DNA from 2 places in the Paenibacillus sp. LPE1-1-1.1 genome. Region 1 is predicted to be linked to the other one. Evidence: riboswitches for the same ligand, from Rfam matches in the RefSeq annotation. Region 1 holds a riboswitch; the other holds the start of a gene.

Region 1 (7,878 bases):
CCGGCGCTGAAATGTCGTTCAACTTCATTCGCAACGTAATGGGCTTCTTCGGCGTAAAAAACCTGGAGAGCGTCATTATCGAAGGCCACAACCAATTGCCTGATCAAGCGGAAGCGATTGTTGCTGCCGGCCTTGAACAAGCAAAAAAAGTAGCTGCAAGCTTCTAATTTCAGCGGTAAAGCCAAGACAGCCAGACATTCGTCTGGTTGTCTTTTTTTTGCATTGGGCGTTCTGTAAATAAAAAATGATTGACTCTTTAAGCGGATCAATGTTTATATTATATAGACCGATCGTTATAATCGAGGAGTGAATGGATGTCAGAAAAACAAAATACCAGATGCGCCATTCTTGAAACGGCGGCAAGGCTTTTTTTTACGCAGGGATACCATGCTACCGGTTTGAGCCAAATTATTAAAGAGAGCAGCTGTCCGAAAGGCTCTTTGTATTATTATTTCCCGAACGGCAAGGAGGAGCTGGCGCTGGAGTGCATCAACTGCACCCGTGATCTCGTCATCGAGAAGTGGAATCAAAAATTTTCCGCTTTTGAAGAGCCGGCGGAAGCCATACAGGATTTCGTTCACGATATGGCGGAGGATGCCGAGAAGTTCGATTTCCAAGGGTATATGCCCTTTAGTTTCTGGATGGCGGTGGAGACCTCGTCGATCAGCGATACGCTTAGAGCTGCCGGACAGGATGTTTTTGCCGCTTGGCAGGCCGTCATCTCGGAAAGGCTTGTTAGTTATGGCATGGATGAGGCCAAAGCAAAAGAGATTGGCGTCGTCATCATTTCGCTGCTGGAGGGCGCGCTGATCCTGACGTTGACGAATCGGGATAAGCAGCCGCTGTTAAGCGCGGCAAAGTGCATACCCTACGTCGTAAACCATTGTCCTTCTTTCTGAGAAGGCATCAATAAATATAGATAGATATGGGAGAGTGGAATTTTTGCAAGCAACAATGGCAAAATCGCAGCAACGAACGGAGCAGACCTACAAAGTATTTCCTATTATGATTTCTTTGCTTTTGGCCGGCTTCGTCGGCATGTTCAGTGAAACGGCTTTAAATGTAGCGCTTAGCGATCTAATTCAAGTTTTTAATATCACTGCGCCAACGGTACAATGGCTGACAACGGGCTATTTGCTCACGCTTGGCATCTTGGTTCCGGTATCGGGCTTATTGCTGCAATGGTTTTCAACGAGGCAGCTGTTTATAGCAGCGGTAAGCTTCTCCGTGCTTGGCACGCTTGTGGCGGCGCTCGCTCCGAGCTTTGATGTGCTCATGGCGGCACGCGTCATTCAAGCCATTGGTACGGCGCTTCTTCTGCCCCTGATGTTTAATACGATACTCATTATTTTTCCTGCCGAGAAGCGGGGAGCGGCGATGGGCATAATCGGGCTCGTCATTATGGTTGCACCCGCGGTAGGACCTACCATAGCCGGACTTCTCATCGAAAATTTGAGCTGGCACTGGATTTTCTGGCTGTCGCTTCCGTTCTTGGTTATAGCCCTTGTTTTTGGAATTTTCTATATGCAAAATGTCTCCACGATTACAAAACCGAAAATCGATGTTTTCTCGCTTGTATTCTCGACCCTTGGCTTCGGCGGCATCGTGTTTGCGTTCAGCAGCGCAGGTGAAGGCGAAGGCGGTTGGGGCAGCGCAAAAGTTATTACCTTTATGATTATCGGCATAGCCGCGCTTATCGTTTTTGCTATCCGTCAGTTGACGATGAAGCAGCCGATGATGAACCTGCGCGCCTTTAAGCATCCGATGTTCATAGTGGGAACGCTGATGGTGTTTATTTGTATGATGGTTATATTAGCCTCCATGCTCGTTTTACCGATGTATTTGATCAGCGGGCTGGGTCTTAGCGCGCTTACGGCAGGTCTCGTCCTATTGCCGGGGGGACTGATTAATGGTATTTTGTCCCCGGTTATGGGCAGCTTGTTTGATAAATTCGGTCCAAAATGGCTCGTTATTCCCGGACTTGTTATCTTAGCAGCCGTGCTTTGGTTTTTCTCCGGCATTACGACGGCGTCGACGCTGGCGCTTGTCATCGTGCTTCATTCCTGCTTGATGATCGGAATTTCGATGGTATGGATGCCGTCGCAGACCAATGGTCTGAACCAGCTTCCGCGCGAACTGTATCCGGACGGCACAGCGATTATGAACACGCTGCAGCAGGTGGCGGGTGCCATTGGCACGGCGGTTGCGGTTAGCATTATGACCGCTGGGATGAACAGTTTCATGAAGAATGCCGCTGATCCGGCTGACCCGGCGAATGCGCCTCTCGCTATGACGGCGGGCATACAGGATGCGTTTATTTTCGCGATGGTCGTTGCGGTCATTGGCCTAGTTGTTGCGTTCTTCATTAAACGGGTTCATGTAGAAAAGCAAAATAATAAAAAATAAAGTTACGAAACATGATGACCTCAAAGCCGAACAGGATGGCTATGTCTGATCGCTTATAGACAAACCCCCTTAATCCCGATATGATTGATAAAATAACCGAATATTTGTTAAGAGAAGGTGCAAGCAGAACGGGTTTTTGTTTGCTTAATAGGGAAGTCCGGTATCATGCCGGCGCGGTCCCGCCACTGTATGTGAAGAGCGTTTCTCTCAAAATGCCACTGTCTGTCGTAGGGATGGGAAGGTAGAGAAACGTGTTGACGCACGAGCCAGGAGACCTGCCTTTTCTTATTTTGTTTCTCATTCTTCGGGGGTAAGAATGGAGATCGGAACGTTATGCAATGCGCATGATGTTTATTTTATTTGCAGTTGCAAATCTTTAATTCGATAAAAGATCCCCTCTGAACAGGGGATCTTTTTTTTGTTTTGCAGCCCCCAGCGGCATAACGAAGAAGCTTGTCCGGTCAAAAAGAATTGAAAAAAGGAAGTAGGAAAGAATTGATGGCAAAGAACAGCAAGCGATGGTTATTCAGCTTATTGATAGGCCTGCTGGTAATTGGAGCAATCGTCGGCTGCGCGAATCCGGAAACGAACGGAAATACGGCAAGCGAGCAAACGCCAGCAAGCCAAGCTCCGCAAGAGACAGCTGTAACGGATGATAAAGGCAGCATAGAGCCTAAAGGCGGAAGCGAGAGCGCGCAACCTGCTAATTCATCTCCGACTGCGGAACCAAAGGCAACGCCCTCTGCGGTCGCGGACAAAGACGAAGATGAAAATCCGGTAAAGGATGCCGCAAGCGAGAAACCCGCTGCGTCCGTGAAACCGGCGAAGCCGACGCTATCCCCAGTGCAGGGCGATCAGCAGGTGACGCCTTCGCCAAAGCCGAATGCGTCAGAAAAGCCCGTCCAGTCTCCGTCTGCCTCACCGGCCGAAACGAAGCAGCCGATTAGTTCGGTTACGATATCGATCGTGGCGGACGAGAAAACGGGCACCGTGCTCGCGGCTACCGCCGTCGAACTGCAGAAAGACGATACCGTGCTTGAAGTGCTGAAGAGAACGACCCGCAAAAACAAAATCCAAATGGAATACAGAGGCGTAAAGGCTGCTGCTTACATTGAAGGCATTGATAATTTGTATGAATTTGATCTCGGCGCAAAGAGTGGATGGATGTACCGGGTGAACGGCGAGTTTCCAAATAAAAGCGCGGGTGCCTTTAAGCTCAAGGACGGCGATGTCATTGAATGGCTGTATACCATCGATCTCGGCGAGGATCTGGGAGCCGAGGCGGAATGAACAATGCCTTCTTCTCCGCTCATCCCATTACCAGCTTCTGCTATTATGCGGGTGTCATTGCCTTTGGCATGCTGTTATTTCATCCTGTTTTCCTCGTGACGTCGATTGCGGCGCTTACGGCTATTATTGTCATTCATGGCGAAGGGAAGCGGCTGCTTAAGCTGCTTCCTTATTATGCGCTTATGGGCGGATCGGTTGCCGTTCTTAACCCGTTGTTCTCCCATCGGGGGAGGCATATTCTCTTTTATTTCATGGATCAGCCGATAACGCTGGAAGCGATTTTGTACGGGGTGACGATGATGCTCTCGTTAATATGCATGATGCTGGCGTTTGTTTCCTTTCAGCAAATCGTAACCACAGACAAATGGATGTATCTGTTCTCGAGGGTCGCGCCGCGCACGTCGCTCCTAACCTCGATGTCGATTCGCTTCGTGCCGCTGTTTATGCGCAGGCTGGAGCAAATTACGACCGTGCAGCGGATGAAGGGGGTAACCATTCACGAGGGCAGCCTAAAAAAACGCAGCAAGGACGGCATGCTGCTCGTTCGCGTGCTGCTGACCTGGTCTTTGGAAGAAGCGCTTCAGACAGCCGATTCCATGAAAGCGAGAGGGTACGGCTCTGCCAAACGAAGCTCCTACGTAATCTATCGGATGGATCGCAGGGACTGGTATGTGCTCGGATTTTTGATAGCGGCGGGGGCCGCCTGCGCTTGGGGCTGGATGCAGGGTTATGGGGTACTAACGATCTATCCCCGTCTGGAATCGATGCATTTGCATCGGGGAGAAGGCTTCATCTTTGCTTGCTATTGTGCTTTTTTATTAACGCCAGCGCTTCTTGAAGGAATGGAGAGAAGGACATGGAAGTCATTCGAATAGATCAACTATCGTTTTATTATCCCGATACGTTAGCGGCTGCGCTCGATAACGTATCCCTATCGGTGAAGCAAGGGGAGTTTGTCGTCTTATGCGGAGCATCCGGCTGCGGAAAAACAACCTTGCTCCGTCATATGAAACAAGAGGCGCAACCGACGGGAAAGCGCTCGGGCACCGTGTTCTTTGAAAGCCTGCCGCTTGCGGAGCTGCCTGCGGTAACCGCAGCAGAGCAGATCGGTATGGTTTTTCAAAACCCGGAAAATCAAATCGTTATGGACCGGGTATGGCATGAGCTGGCTTTTTCGATGGAAAATGTCGGTTATGGCCAAGCGGTTATGCGCAAGCGGCTGGCTGAAATGAGCCATTTTTTTGGACTGGAAGATCTGCTGCATAAGTCCGTGCATGAAATATCAGGCGGTCAGAAGCAGCTGATTAACCTGGCTTCCGTACTGCTGCTGCAGCCGAAGCTGCTGCTGCTGGATGAGCCTACCTCACAGCTGGATCCGGTAGCTGCGCGTGATTTTTTGCAGCTTATATACCGCTTGAATCAAGAGATGTCGATGACAGTCATTATTAGCGAGCATCGGCTCGAGGACGTGATTCCGCTTGCCGACCGAATCGTTATGCTTGACGGCGGAAGGGTCAAATTCGATGCTGCACCCAGAGAACTGTGCCAATTGATCGGCTCCGCCGAAGCGTCAACGGATCTTTCGTATCTGCCGAGCGTGACCAAACTTTATTTGTCAGCAGAGCCGGTACGCCCGTCAGGCTATGCGAAAGAAATCCCGCTGACCGTACGCGAGGGGAAGCAGTGGCTTGCCGGGTTAGGCGGAATCCAAACGCATCCTCCCATGCAAGCGGAGGCACTGAGAGACACGCGGAACGACAAGCAGGAGCGGCTGCTGGCCTGTGAGGAAATGACGTTTAAATATGAGAAAGACGGCCCAGAGGTGTTGAAGAAGCTGTCGCTTCACGTATATAAGAATGAGTTTTTGGCGGTGATGGGCGGTAACGGCGCAGGAAAGACGACGATGCTGCAAATGATGGCTGGCTTGCTGAAGCCGCAGCGCGGCAGGATGAAGAAGGAAAAAGATATAAAGGTCGGCTATTTAGCTCAAAATCCCTTGCTGTATTTTAGCTATGACACAGTCGAGGAGGAGCTTCAGAAGATGGCTGATTATGTGAAGCTTGCCGAACGGGAGCATAAAATTGCAGGCATAGTGGCAGCCCTGCAAATTGCCGATATTTTGCCCAAGCATCCATATGACCTGAGCGGGGGGGAGCAGCAGAGAGCGGCGCTTGCGCTGGTTCTGCTGGGAGAGCCGGATGTCCTATGCTTGGATGAACCGACAAAAGGAATGGATCCCATAGCCAAGCAGCGGGCAGCCGAGCTGCTGCAGCAATTATGCCGATCAGGCAAAACGATTGTTATGGTTACCCATGATATCGAATTTGCGGCGGAGCATGCATCGCGCTGCGCGATGGTGTTTGACGGCGCGATTTCAGCCGAGGCGGCTCCGGCTCTGTTTTTTGGAAGCAATTATTTTTATACGACAGCAATTAACCGCACGGTGCGCGAGTGGCTGCCCGATGCGCTGACGACCGGGGATGTGATGGATCAATGGGTAAAATAAAGCTCTGGTTTTTAACCAGCATCGCATTGTTCGTTGCGGCGATGGCGCTGTCCTCCGCTGTTACGGATGAGCATTACCTCATGCTGAGCATCGTGCTTCTCTTCGTAACCATGCTTCCTTTTTTTTCGCGGTTCGAGAGAAGGAACATCGAAGCGCGCGAGATTGTTATCCTTGCGGTGCTGGCCGCTATTGCAGCCGTCAGCCGAGTACCTTTCGCGCCGCTGCCGAGCGTTCAGCCAACATCCTTCGTTATCATAATCGCGGCGATTGTTTTCGGCGCGGAGTCGGGCTTTATCATCGGTGCGATAGCAGCTGTCGTATCGAATATTTTTCTTGGGCAGGGTCCTTGGACGCCATGGCAAATGTTCTGCTGGGGTATGATAGGGGCCACGGCTGGCTGGCTGCGGCACACATGGCTTATAAAAACAAAAACAGGCTTGCTCGTGTTTGGGTTCGTCTGGGGATTTTTGTTTGGCTGGATCATGAATGTTTGGTTTATCATCGGCTTGCCGGACGCCTTAAGCTGGAAGCTGATTGTTATCGCCTATATACAAAGCTTTTATTTTGATCTGGCGCATGCCTTGTCCAATGTGTTTTTCCTTGCGGTGTTTGGCAGCAGTTGGATCGCGATTTTGCATCGGTTTAAGAGAAAATACGGCCTACTCGAGTCATAGCTTTGGGGAAGCTCCCGCCAGGCCGTAATAAATGCTACAATGGTAGAAAAAACATGAGGGGAAGCAATCGGGCGCTTGGTAAGGGTATGCCCGGAAAACCGATGGATGAAACAGAACCTCTTGCTGTTAAGCTTTGCGCAAGCTGTAAGGAAACGAAGCCGCTCTCCGATTTTTTGCGTCGGACAGGCAGACGCTCCAGCACAGGGGCGCGCCGCGGCGCTTGCCGGGTTTGCCGGAAGGCGAAGGCCGCGGCAGACCCTTTACCTGCTTTAGTCGATCATGAACATAAAGCGATACAAAGAACAGCGCGGGCCAAAAAAACGCGTTCGCAGCCGCCTATGCCGACAATCCCGCTGCCGAATGACTCTGCCGCGCTCAAGCAGACGCGTCAAGGCACGGTTTGGATGCGAGGCAAAACGGATAAAGGTCGTCGCTGGTATCAGGAAATAGAGCTGGAGCTTGCGGTCACGCTTGTCGATGAGCATGCTGCCGTTCTAGTAAACCGCCATACGATTCGGCGCTTGTTTAGCAATAAGGAGTTCAGGCGTTATATTTTGGAGAGAGATAACCATACCTGTTATTTTTGCGGCGAGTTTGGTGATACGATTGATCATATGCTGCCTCGCGCTAAGGGAGGGCATACGACGCCTTTGAATTGCGTTTGCGCATGTCATGCCTGTAATCAATCCAAAGCGGATCAAGACTTGCAGGCATTTATGAAAAGCGAAGACAGCATGACTTAATCTTAATCGCAATGTATGCGTTTTTGCAAAGATAGGAAGTGGGGAACCGCTAAAACGATCATTATCGTTCTAGCGGTTCCTCTTTGTTTTGGTTAATTGCGGACATCCAGCTTGCAAAGTTCAATAAATAGATAACAAATAATGAGTAAATAACGCTCACGCTTGGTTCGATACGCAAGCTTATGACGCTTTGAGCACCATTAGCTCAAAAAAAACGAATGCAGTCAGAATCGTATGGACGACAAGCGGTTCGGCATCG
Region 2 (7,878 bases), on a different contig from region 1:
CAGTGAAGGCGGATCTCAAGCTAGACGTCTACATCCAGCGCGGCCTTGAGTCGCTTCGCCAAGCCGCGGCGGAGAATGCGGAGGGGCAGCTTGCCCGTTATCCTTGGATCAAAGAGAAGGTGCGCGAAGGCGTTGCTTACCTGGAGGGAAATGACGAGCTGCTCGCGCGGCTTGATCATTACGTGAAAACCACGCTGCTGAAATGGATGGAGCAGAAGCATTCGTACATCGGCAAAATCGTTACCGACAAGCTGAACAGCTTCTCCGAAGAGGAGCTTATCGAGCTCGTGAAAGAGAAAGCGGGACGGGATCTGCAGTACATCCGGATAAACGGAATCGGAGTCGGCGCGCTTATTGGCGTCGTGCTGCATCTAGCGACCTTTTGGATAGGAGGGCAAGCATAAATGGCAATGAGGAAAAAAGCGAACCGCAGCTTGATATTGTTGGCGATCTTGTTCGTTATGGCCGCCTGCTGCTTGTATGTGTTCCCTGACCGGTGGTGGACGCGGATGCTGCTCTACACGACCGAAGCCGGGCTTGTGGGCGCATTAGCCGATTTGTTCGCGGTAACGGTGCTGTTCCGTCATCCGTTTGGCTGGAAATGGATCCCTCATACGGCGATTATCCCCAAAAACCGCGATAAGCTGATTGAAGGTGTCGCAAATATGGTTGAGCAGCAATTGCTCAGCAAGGATTTGCTTAAGGACAAGATAAAGCAAATCTCGCTGGTAGAGATCGGAATTTCCTGGATTGACCGGCGCCCAAGCGGCGTGCTCGCCGAGCAAGGCTGGAGACTGGCAGCGGGACTGCTCGCTAAGTTGGACATTAAAGGACTCTCCGTTCAATTAGATGAGAAAGCACGCAAAAGCATAGGGAAAGTCAACCTGTCGCCTTATGCGGGCAAGGCGCTGAAATGGGTCATGGACAACGGGAATTTCCAAAGCTGGCTCAGCCAGATCGTAGAGTTTGCTGCAGAACGTGCGGCAGATGAAAAAACGAAGCTCGTTATACGCGAGCTGCTCGGGAAAGAAAAGGAGAAGTTCGTCAACCAAGGCAGTATTTTCTCCAAATGGCTCAAAAAAATGGCAGTGGAAATCGCGGAGTCGACCAATGCGCTTAATCTCGACGATGCGACAAATGTGCTTTATGAGGATTTGCAGCTGTTGATTAATGATCTGCGAAATCCTCGGCATGAGCTTCGCGTATTGCTGGAGAGCATGGTCCATCAGCTTGCCGACAATATGCAAAACCGCGAGGATGTGTCTGCCGCAGTTAACGAGTGGAGGGATGAGCTGATCGAGAAAGTCTCATTGCTGCCGACGATCGAAGCCGTAATGGGCAATTTGAAGCATCTTCTGATTACCGATCCCGGGATGCAGCTTGCGGTAAAAGAGAAACATACGGTCAACCAATCCGATATCAAAAATCTGATCAATCAGTTCGTTGCATCGTATTGGGAATGGTTTAAAGGGAACGAAGAAACCAAGGGCTGGCTGGAGCAATACGCGCAGAGCTTCGCGGGCAAGATGATTGAGACGGAGCATACGATTATCGGGATCATCGTGCGGAAGACATTGGACAGTTTTACCGAGCAGAAGCTGGTGTACTTTATCGAGAGCAAGGTCGAAACCGATCTGCAGCGCATCCGGTTAAACGGAGCCTACATCGGCTCTGCGCTGGGCGCAGCTTTTTATCTACTGTTGTACGGGGTATATGAGCCGTTATTGAAGCTGCTATAAAAAAGAAGGAGTGTCCTGATCACAGGGCACTCCTTTTAAGTATATAAAGACTTGAGTAGGAGAAAATCGTAAGAGGAATTGTTTGTTAACAAGGAGAAGCGGGACTATGGATTCTTTGATGAAAGAATTAGAAGACAGGTTGGGCGCAAATGATGATTTCTTCATTCAGCCGGACAAAATTGGCGGGGCGAGCGTCGTATTGATGGGTTTCATCACGTTAATCGATTTAACGAGGACGAAAATTGCCATACATAAAAATTCCGAAAACGCCAGCCGGGAATCTGGATCTGTTGAATCCGTCATGGCTGCGATCGGCGAAATAAGGGAAATCGACCTAAATGAAGCGATCTCTTTATTTTTGGGAGGCAAATTAATCGTTTATTTTGAAAGCGCTGCAGGGTGCGTCATCGTTGATCCGTTCCCGATTGCCTTAAACAGAGCCGTTGAATCGCCTACGAACGAGAATGTGCTGCAAGGTCCGATGAGCTCATTTATCGAGGATATTGATACGAATATCGGAATCGTAAGAAAGCAAATCATCTCGCAGCATATCAAGGTTAAATCTTTCGTGGCAGGGATCGAGCAGCAGAAAAAGCTTTCTCTGATTTATGATGACAGCCATGCCGATCCCGGGTTAGTAAGCAAAATCATGGAGCAGCTCGAGCGCAGCAGCGACAAGGAAATCGATAACCTGCAAAATTTATCGAAATCGCTGGGCTTATCCTCTTGGTCGGCTGTGCCCAAATTCAATACGACGGAATTGCCGCAAGAGGTAGCGAGTGCATTGAAGAAGGGGAGAGTGGTGCTGTTCCTCGACCGCCTGCCGTTTGCGCTTGTGCTTCCTAACCTGATTTGGGACATGTTTTCGATCGAAAATGATCATAACTTTCCGCTCCCGTTAATGGTTATCATACGACTTCTGCGTGTAATCGGCTTGTTGATAACGCTGTTGGCACCCGGCTTATACGTTGCTCTGGTCGCCGTAAATCCGGAGGTTCTCCGAATCGAGCTTGCTTTAACGATTGCGCAAAGCCGTGAAGGCGTGCCTTATCCGGCAATCGTGGAAATCCTCTTGATGCTGGTCGTCTTGGAATTAATTATCGAAGCCAGCACCAGGCTGCCCAAAAGCATCGGTCCGACCATAACGATGGTAGGAGGCATAATATTAGGGCAGGCCGTCGTAGCAGCAAGATTGGTAAGCAATTTATTAATTATCGTGCTTGCGGCCACAACGATTTCGAATTCGACGATTGTCGGATTCCAAAATTCGCTTTCCATTCGGTTATTCAAATATTTAATCGTCATGATGTCCGCTATATTTGGAATTCTCGGACTGCTCGCAGGGTTGGTGTTACTCAGCGGTTACCTTGCAAGCATTAATACGTTCGGCATTTCCTATTTGAATTTCAGTATGAAAAAGGGTGAGACGGGAAATGGATAGAACTCTGCATGTCGTATTAATGTATAGCCTGACCAAACTGGGATTTGTGTTCTTCTTTTATTCGGGCGACATCATCTCAAGCACGACAGAGGGTCATTGGGTTGCGATTATATTGGGACTTGCGCTAAATATGCTAATGGTTTGGACATACATGAAAGGTCTCAGCTTTTTCCCTAAGCAGGATATTATAAGCATTTATCTGGGCATAGGAAAGTGGGCAGCCGGCTTTTTTCTGCTGCCCCTTGTATTTTATTTGCTTGTCGTCAATGTCATCACCATTCGAGCCTTTTCCGAAATCGTAACCCTTGTTTTCCTTGCCAATACACCGATCTGGGCGATCATGGGGCTCCTTGTTGTGATATCGGCTTATCTTGCGACGAATGGAGTCGATGCTATTTTCCGTACGGGCTTTCTGCTCGCTATTCTATTTCTTCCATTCATTTTTTTCGCGATTGTCACTTCCTTTCAAAATGTGGATTACCGCTACTTATTTCCGTTGATTGACCAGAAATTTTCATTTATAACGAAGCCATCCTATTTGCACAGCTTCTCTGCATTTGCCGTGAGCTTCCTGTTTCTAGGATTTGTTCAACCTTATTTCTCCTACAGCCGCAAAAAAGTGATGTTAGCCTTAGCGGCACTGGTTCCATTTTTCTTTATTTCTGTCTATATTCCGCTGCTTACTTTCGGGCAGGCTACCTCCTCAACCTTTAAATTTCCATTCATTATGCTGGTAAGCACGATCCATATTAATTGGTTGATGTTTGACCGGATTACGATGTTTTTGCTGCTGAGCCTCATCACCTTCACGATGCTGTTTATTTCGATCGTACTGTGGGAAATCAGCCGGATCCTGCATCGGAGCCTGCCAAAGGTGAAGCCCAACTATCTTATCATCATGACAGCAGCCCTTATCTATTCGGCTTGCTTGCTCATTAAGAATTGGGAGTCGATCGAGAAGTTAGCGATGTGGAATACGCTGCTGCGGTTTTTTGTTTTTTTAATCATTCCCTGCTCAATATGGTTTATTGGAGTTCGTTCCAGAAGGATGATCAAAGATGAAAGTGCTTAAGACATTTATTATCATAGGCATGGTCTTAACCCTTAGCGGCTGCTGGGATACTATTGATATCAATCACCGTGTATTGCCGGTTGTGATGGGCGTTTCCAAGCAGAACGGCGAATATTTGATCTATCTTCAAATTCCTGAGCCGGGTCAACATACGACGCAAATAAAAATCGTGACCGGAAGCGGGAACACGATCAATCATGCGGTCGATAAGATCAGTGCTAATTTGGAGAATCGCGTGGATTTACTACACGTGAAGGTTGTTTTGATGGACAAGAAATATGCGCAGGAGGGACTCGAAGATACCATTGCCGATTTTATGAGAGGCCGTGACGTGTCGCCTAAGACGCTGGTTACGATATGCGATGAAGATATGGATTATTTTTTTAAAACGGTAAAAAAAATGATGGAGCCCGAAGGCACGACGCTTTATGATTTTTTCGAGAAAAACGCTGGCTGGGATCCGCAAATTGCATTAACCCGGGTTTGGGAAGTATATCGCAGCATTCACTCTTATACGCGAGACGTAGCCATTCCGATCATTCGGTCGGGGAAAACGACCGCCGTTCAGCATATTGGCTCGGCCGTCATAAAAAACGGAAAAATGGTGGGGCAGATCAATTCGGATGAAACGCTGCTCTTCAATGCTTTTAAAGGCGAGAGCACGCAAGGGAAGATTGAGGTGCTGGATCATGCGAGCGTGCTTATCATAAGCAACTCTATGGATACAAAAAGCGTGATGAGCGGCGGTAAGCCTATTTTAAAAAGTGAATTAAAATTGAAGGTCGTTATCTTGGAAACAAAGGGGAACCCGACAAGTGAATTGATCAAGCAGGAGCTTGACGCTATGCTTACGGAGAAGTTCAATCAAATGTTCGCCAAGCTCCAAGCGGGCGGCGCGGATATTTTGGGTACAGGGCAATATTTCCGGCATAAAATTCCGCGGGTGCAGTTGAAAAGTTGGCGTACGGAGTATTACCCAAAGCTAAAGCTGGATCTTCAAGTAAATGCGATTATCGAAAATACGGGATTTCTCAATATGCGTTAGCGCTTCTAGGGGCCCTTCATCCATGGGATTGAGGGCTGCAGCGGCGCGCTTGGAAAAAAACAAACGGAACCTTTGTCTAATCGGTTTTTTTTTGATACAATTCACAAGTCTAGTACTTACAATTTCATAGAATAGCTAATATGGTGCTGCCGTGAAGCAAATCTTCGCAAGCAGCTTAATAGGGAAGTTCGGTCAAAGTCCGACGCGGTCCCGCCACTGTATCGCAGAGCTGACAATCATTTTATCCACTGTCCGGTTAGGACGGGAAGGAGATCGTCGAGCGATGAAGCGAAGCCAGGAGACCTGCCATAAAAGTGCTCTAAAATTCTCACGAGGATGGGAGGGAGATGTTTATTCGTGCTTCAGCGATAGGTAATTTCCTATGCTTTCTTACGCACGTAACAGCCCCAACATCTTTCCATGCGGAAGATGTTTTTTTGTTGCCAAAAAAGAACCAAAAGGAGAGAAAACATTGCTTGCCTTGAAAACATTCCTAAGAAAAAGCTTGCCTGCCATTTTAAGTTTTGTTTTAATCTTTAGTTTATTTGCGCCTCAAGTCAGTAAAGCCGCAGACCATACCGGAAACGCTGCTTTAAATGAAATGATTGGGAAAACGGTCAATTATTATAAAAATAAAAATGAAACCTTGGAATCCTGGTGGGCGATTGTCGCGCTGTGGGGAGCCGGAGAAAATCTGCAGGACGGCACTTGGAAGCTGCCTAGCTGGAAGACGATAGATCCGAAATCTACGGTTTCCGGAACCGAGTATATCCGGTATATTTTTGCATTGCTCGCCATGGGCGAGGATCCGGCTCATGCTTGGGAGACCAACCGTAACCTATACGCGGAGCTTGCCGCGCAGCAAAATCCTGCAACGGGTGCATTTGGTTCAACCAATAAACATATGTGGGCGATGCTTGCGCTCGATACGGGCGCAAAGCTGGGCAGCGATGTAGGCGGGTGGAACGCAGCCGCTAAACAAAAAGCATTAGATTATCTGCTAGGCAAGCAGCTTAGCGACGGCGGTTTCGCATTTTTTGGGAGCACTTCGGAGTCTGACATGACGGGAATGGGTCTGCTGGCGCTTGGAAACTATCAGAATGACAGCGCCGCGCAGCAGTCGATTGAGAGAATAAAAGCATTTTTGAAAACAAAGCAGTTAAACAACGAGCAAGTCATGTACGGGGAAAATTCAAACAGCATGTCCGCCGTTGTCTCGGGTTTGGCTGCCATAAACGAGGATGTATTGTCTGATCCTTGGACGGCCAATGGCAAAAGCGTTCTCGATTCTTTTGCGCTGTACCAGCTGCAGGACGGCACTTTCAAATGGAATGAAAGCGACACCGCAGGCAATGGCATGGCTACCGAACAAGCGCTGATTGCGCTCACCGATATCCAATCGCTGCAAAGCGTATGGTATCGTTTTGCTGAAGCCAAACCGCCGGTTCCGGTAGCAGCAGAACTGCAAGTAGACGGAATTTCCGGACCGATTTACGCCAAACAACAGGTAACGATTAAAAATACGGAAAAACCGGCAACGGCATTGGATTTGCTGAAGCAAGCCCTTGATCTAGCGAATCCGAAAATCAGCTACAAAGTCGTAGACAGCAGCTTCGGATCCTATGTCTCTTCTATTCATGGCCAAGCGGCGGGCAGCCTTGGCGGCTGGGACGGCTGGATGTATGAAGTAAACGGCATCGCGCCAAGCGTAGGAGCAGACGCCTACGAACTGAAATCAGCCGATGTTGTACGCTTCTACTACAGCAGATGGCCGTTGATTTCAACGGCAGCGCAAATCGCAAACGGAGCTGAAAACCCGTCAGTCGAGGTCGCGCTGATTGGAGATGAGTTTACGGAAGATGCGGTGAGCAGTAACAATTGGTCCATTCAAACAGGTAACACGGAGCTTCAGGTAAACGCGATCAGCCTAGATGGAAATAAAGCAACGGTTTCATTTACAGGAACAGCTAAAGGCGGAACGATTACCTTAAAAGCATTGGGCGCTGCGCTTGTCGGCAATACAGACAGCGATGCAATAGCTGTCGTAGTCCCTCGCGTACTAAGCGGTTCAACGGATCAAACGATTGCGATTAACGGGAATGAAAAATCCGTTCTAATCACAGAAGCAGGCGCGGCTCCGCTAACGAATAACGTCAGCCTTACCTTCGCGACGGCTGCTTTGCCTAAGGTAACAGCAGAACGAGGTAACGCATGGCTGGAGATTCCGGTCAATACGGTCGTCACATCGGCATGGAACAAAGTGCTTCAGCTGCCGCAAAATCTTAGCACGACGGAAAGCGGATTGGACGCCAAGTTGAACACCGCGCTATCTTCCGGCAGCAAGAAGGTGGATACCATTGCCGTTCGCATACAAGCAGGCGGTCCGGATAAAATCGAGTTCAACCAGCATGTCACCCTGACCATAAAAGGCCAAGGCGACAAGGAAGCAGGATTCATTGATCAATCGGGTGTATTTACGCCAATAAAAAAATATTCCGATTCGTCAGTGCGGGCAGACGAGGTTTACGCATACAGCCTAAACGGCGATTTGATTATTAAAACGAAACATTTCACCGAGTTT

The links. A riboswitch is a leader RNA that binds a small molecule or an ion and turns the genes downstream of it on or off. The one in region 1 is predicted to bind cobalamin.
Region 2: linked by a shared signal. The riboswitch ahead of MRBLPE1_RS05925 (DUF4430 domain-containing protein) and the one ahead of MRBLPE1_RS22865 (DUF4430 domain-containing protein) in region 1 are both predicted to bind cobalamin.

What each region holds. Positions count from the first base shown of each region.
Region 1 is NZ_JBEGHY010000023.1:1,295,136-1,303,013, reverse strand. It holds gene MRBLPE1_RS22880 (FMN-dependent NADH-azoreductase) at 1-167, shown strand, start outside; gene MRBLPE1_RS22875 (TetR/AcrR family transcriptional regulator) at 315-899, shown strand; gene MRBLPE1_RS22870 (DHA2 family efflux MFS transporter permease subunit) at 955-2,406, shown strand; cobalamin riboswitch at 2,505-2,703, shown strand; gene MRBLPE1_RS22865 (DUF4430 domain-containing protein) at 2,905-3,696, shown strand; gene MRBLPE1_RS22860 (energy-coupling factor transporter transmembrane component T) at 3,693-4,571, shown strand; gene MRBLPE1_RS22855 (ABC transporter ATP-binding protein) at 4,553-6,202, shown strand; gene MRBLPE1_RS22850 (ECF transporter S component) at 6,190-6,876, shown strand; gene MRBLPE1_RS22845 (HNH endonuclease) at 6,930-7,619, shown strand; gene MRBLPE1_RS22840 (cellulase family glycosylhydrolase) at 7,810-7,878, shown strand, end outside.
Region 2 is NZ_JBEGHY010000001.1:1,358,157-1,366,034, reverse strand. It holds gene MRBLPE1_RS05950 (DUF445 domain-containing protein) at 1-404, shown strand, start outside; gene MRBLPE1_RS05945 (DUF445 domain-containing protein) at 405-1,739, shown strand; gene MRBLPE1_RS05940 (spore germination protein) at 1,846-3,180, shown strand; gene MRBLPE1_RS05935 (GerAB/ArcD/ProY family transporter) at 3,173-4,252, shown strand; gene MRBLPE1_RS05930 (Ger(x)C family spore germination protein) at 4,239-5,297, shown strand; cobalamin riboswitch at 5,422-5,622, shown strand; gene MRBLPE1_RS05925 (DUF4430 domain-containing protein) at 5,770-7,878, shown strand, end outside.